2 regions of the Candidatus Stoquefichus sp. SB1 genome follow, and region 1 is predicted to be linked to the other one. Evidence: a T-box and tRNA genes for the amino acid it is inferred to sense, from the RefSeq annotation. Region 1 holds a T-box; the other holds one or more tRNA genes.

Region 1 (2,480 bases):
TTTGTTCCTTAATAGCATCTGTCATAGAAATACGTTTAAAACCTGGTGCTAAAGAAATCTTATTTCCTTTATACTCTAAATCATATGTACCACATACACTCATAGCAGCATTAGAAATAATACCTTCAGTTAAATCCATCATTCCTTCTAAATCACTAAATGCTTTATAAACTTCAATCGTTGTAAATTCAGGATTATGTGTTCTATCCATTCCTTCATTTCTAAATAAACGTCCAATTTCATAAACAGCATCCATACCACCAACAATCAATCTCTTTAATGATAATTCAGTCGCAATTCTTAAATAGAAATTCATATCCAAAGCATTATGATGCGTTGTAAATGGTCTTGCAGCAGCTCCTCCTAAAATAGGATTTAAGACTGGAGTTTCTACTTCAACATAACCTTGACTATCTAAGAAATTTTGAATAGAACGAATAATCTTAGGTCTTGCAAAGGCAATCTTTCTTGATTCTTCATTCATAATTAAATCAACATATCTTCTTCTATATCTTTCTTCAACATCACTTAAACCATGATATTTTTCAGGTAAAGGACGTAATGCTTTTGTTAAATGAATATACTTTGTTGCTTTGACTGATAATTCTCCAGTATTTGTTACAAAGACAGTCCCTTCAATACCAACAATATCACCAATATCACTCTTAATTAAAACTTCATATTCATCTTCACCAATAACATCTTTTCTCACATAGATTTGAATCTGTCCATCTCTATCTTGAATATGCATAAAGCAGACTTTTCCTTTACGACGTTTTGTCATAATTCTTCCTGCAATTTTAACAGGTACTGCCATCTCTTCTAATTCTTCATGTGTTTTCCCAGCAAATTCTTCTTTAATTTGTTTTGAAAAATGTGTTACATCAAATCTTTGTCCAAAAGGATCAATACCTCTTTCTCTTAAAAAATCTAACTTTTCTCTTCTGACTAACTCTTGTTCACTAAATTGTCTTTCTTCCATTGTCTTCTCCTTTTCCAAATAAAAAACTCCCATCCGCAAGGGACGAGAGTCATCGTGTTACCACCCTAATTTATTGTTATATCACTATAACAACCTTTTCAACTCCTAACAGAGTCTAGCCTGTAACGCGGCACACGTTATTTTATCACGTTTGATCCAAAATACGGCTCCTAGTCTTTATTCATTATTTCTATCATCATCCATTTTCACCACCAGGACTCTCTAAACATGATTCAAAATAATTACTTATCTATTCATAGCCTTTTTCTATACGCTTTGTATTATATAAATAATGATAGTTCTTGTCAAGAAATTCTAAGCATTTATCGCTATTTTTTAGGCATAACTAAACATCTTCATATATTTCTTATCCATCATTTCTTCTAATAATTCCTCACGATTAAATGATTGTGGTGTGATACCATCAACTTCAATAAACAAAGTATCTCTATCTATGACTTCAACTTTCATTGACTGAATTGCAACGCCATGTTTTTTAAGAGTATGTTGAATATCAGCGAGAGCAGAAGCATCCTGAGTGACCTGTATTTGTATAATTTGACCTTGATTCGTAAACTTACGAAAAACACCCTTATGGAATATGAACTGCAATCCAGCTACACATAGCGTTGCCATAATACCAACATCATATAGTCCTGCACCAATACAAGCTCCAGCCCCAGCAGTTGCCCACATACCAGCTGCAGTCGTTAATCCTGATACTGTCCCGTGTCTCACAAATATAACACCAGCACCTAAAAAACCAACACCACTGACAATTTGTGCTGCCATACGTGCAGCATCGTACTCTTTCACATCAGGAAAACCATATTTAGAAACAATCATGATTAATGCTGCACCTAAAGCAATAATTGCATGGGTCCTAATCCCTGCTTCCTTATTTCGATTTCTTCTTTCATACCCAATCAAAACACCACATAATCCTGCTAAAATAATTCTTAAAAACCACTCCCAATGAATCATAGTTGCCAATATATTCACCCCCCTACTTACAATATATTTCTCTTAATACCTTCCTTTTCTCTTCATCAATACCATACTCTTTCTCTAAAAATTCATAATAATCTGAATATTTTTCTTTAATAGATTGAATCGTCAGTAAAATATTTTCTTTTTGAACCATCAATAATGGATCACAATACTTTCTAAACATTTTAGGAATATGATGTTCCTTATAAAATCCTTCTACAAAATCATGTAAATACTCATTAGATAACAAATATTCATCAATCGCATCTTCTTCACTCATACCTAATGCTATCATAATTAAAAAAGCACTGACCCCTGTTCGATCCTTTCCTGCTGAGCAATGAAAATAGACATGTCCATCATCCTTCAATAACAATTCAAACAATTGATGATAGGCAGGATTATCAAAAGCCATTGTTCGATAACCTTCCTGAATATATTGAATTAAAAATTTCAATTTATCAGGTGTCATTTTCCCTGATAACATACTTCCAAAATCAAAACCATT
Region 2 (2,480 bases), on a different contig from region 1:
TTTCTTAAAAACGGCTTCTTCACATGAACGTTTTACTTTAGATACTGGTAATCCTATTGTTTCAGCCACATCATTAATAGATGCAAAACATTGCTTATCCATTGCTATTGAACAATATTCTGAATCATCCTTAAATATTTCATTACAAGGTGTTGAATCATTACGTCATATTTTACCAGATTTTTTATCTTCTCTAGGTATTTACGCACAAGAAGATTCAATATATCTTATTCAGGGAGTTACTCAGATGTTATCGTTTCTCTCTTCACTAGAATTTGATAATCATCATCAATATATTCTTATTGAAGAACCCACTTATAGTTATTATGTACAATTTTTAAAGTCTATGAACATACCTGTTTTAACAATTCAAAGAGATGAAAATGGAATTAATTTAAAAGAATTACAGCAATTATTTTCCAAATATGATATTAAATTTTTTTATACAGTACCACGAAATCACAATCCCCTTGGAACAACCTTAAACACATACACACGTCAAAAAATTGCTGAACTTGCTTTAAAATATAATGTTTATATCATTGAAGATGATTATTTTGCACATTGTTCATATTCACCACGTTATCTTCCTATCAGTTATTACATGGAAGGACAAAATTGTATATATCTAACAAGTTTTTCTAAAATCATCCCCTACATACGTATTGGCATTTGTGTAATTCCAACTCATTTCAAAACTCTATTTGAAAAACTGATTCATCAGTCTTATTATTATTCATATCAATTACCATCATTGATTTCACAAGCAACCCTAGAGTCATATTTAAGAAGTTCGCTCTATCAAAAACAAATCAAAATATTGCAAGATCAATTAAGCAAAGACTATCAGATTATAGAAAAAATCACCCAGCAGTGGGATTCTCAAATTGCCTATCCTCTTTATGATCAATCAGGTTATTACTTAAGCCTCAAAATAAATCAAACCATCCAATTAGATATTCTTCAAACAAATTTACTTGCTCAAAACATTAAAATTGCTAGAAATGAAAGATGCTTCTATCATCAAGAAAACTTCAATCACACTCTACGTTTAAGTCTGGCAAGAATTCATCCACATGATTTAGAAGAAGCATTAAATCTTATTTATCAAACCCTTCTTCAATATCTTATTAAAAACTCTGCTTATAATGATTAGACTAATAACAATTTTCAAATAAAAAAACCCTTCATTAAAGATAAGGGTTTTAAGAGATTATAGAATCTCATTCATATTTAATTGGTCTCCCCTCACGGGCTCGAACCGTGGACCCTCTGATTAAGAGTCAGATGCTCTGCCAACTGAGCTAAGGAGAGTTCATCAACGGATATATAATACACTAAAACTTATCAAAAATCAAGATATTTTAAATGGAATATTATAAGAAAATTTGCTATAATGGAAAAGACAAGGTGGTGGGAGCATGTATATACAGTCTATCAATCAGACAAAGGTTGTGATTATACCATTGGATGGAACAATTTTTGACTTAAATAGATATCGATATAATTATTATCATCACATGTGTGAAAAACAACAAAAGACATTATCAATAAATACATTCTATCTACATCTTTCTAATATGTATGATATGTATAAAGAACTTCCATTGAGCCAACAATTAGATGTAGGACCACTTAATGCTAGAATTGAAAGAGAGATGTTTCAATATTTAAGTTATAAAGGCATTGAGCCAAAAGAAGGATTTTTAGAACTATTAGAATATTTACATCAAAAACATATTCCAATTGCTGTAATGTCTACTCATCGTACTAAAGATGCTGTTCAATATTTGAAGATGTGCCATCTTTATCATAAAGTTCATTTCATTATTGGTAGTGATACGTCAAGTATGCCTCTACCTTCTACTCAAATGTTAGAGACCATTAGAGACCACTTTCAGGTGCAAAATGATGAAACATTAGTTATTTCATCATTTATGGCTTTAAACGAAGCTGCTAATCAATTAAAAATGAACGTTATATATTGTGAAGATTTAATTCCGGCAGGTAGTCCTGAAAAACAATCATCTTATAAAACTGTTCATAATCTTTTTGAAGTTTTAAATACTTTATTATTTGATCGTTATGAAGAGATTGAGATGTATTCACCTATCTTAGGAATGAATGGTCGAATGAATAAAGATGAATTGACAGATGTTAAAAATAAATTAAAAAAAACATATCAAGATGATGAACAAATTATCCATTTAATTGATAAAACATATGCTTATTATATCTCTCAGCTACAAGAGCAAACAATTAAAGACGGTAGTGTTCTCATGCAAAAAACTGGAGCTAAAAAGAGATTCCATTTTGATGATGATATGTCTTCAAATATAACTGAACATGATATTTCTCAAATAGCCAAAGAAGAAGCATCTCAGCCTCTTGAAGAATCAACAGAGGTCGTTCAAGAAACTGAACCAACATCATTGCATATTAATCCTTTAGATAAACAGGAAGAGGAAGAGTTAACTGCT

The links. A T-box is a leader RNA that pairs with one kind of tRNA and senses whether it is charged. The one in region 1 lies ahead of lysS (lysine--tRNA ligase), so its partner is inferred to be a tRNA-Lys.
Region 2: it has a tRNA-Lys gene. The T-box ahead of lysS (lysine--tRNA ligase) is inferred to sense a tRNA for this amino acid. The anticodon was not compared.

Annotation. Positions count from the first base shown of each region.
Region 1 is NZ_LN852695.1:647,047-649,526, reverse strand. It holds gene lysS (lysine--tRNA ligase) at 1-982, opposite strand, end outside; T-box leader at 1,018-1,249, opposite strand; gene BN1865_RS11205 (MgtC/SapB family protein) at 1,319-1,966, opposite strand; gene BN1865_RS11200 (tyrosine-protein phosphatase) at 1,989-2,480, opposite strand, start outside.
Region 2 is NZ_LN852694.1:466,467-468,946, reverse strand. It holds gene BN1865_RS06075 (aminotransferase-like domain-containing protein) at 1-1,156, shown strand, start outside; tRNA gene BN1865_RS06070 (tRNA-Lys) at 1,239-1,314, opposite strand; gene BN1865_RS06065 (HAD family hydrolase) at 1,422-2,480, shown strand, end outside.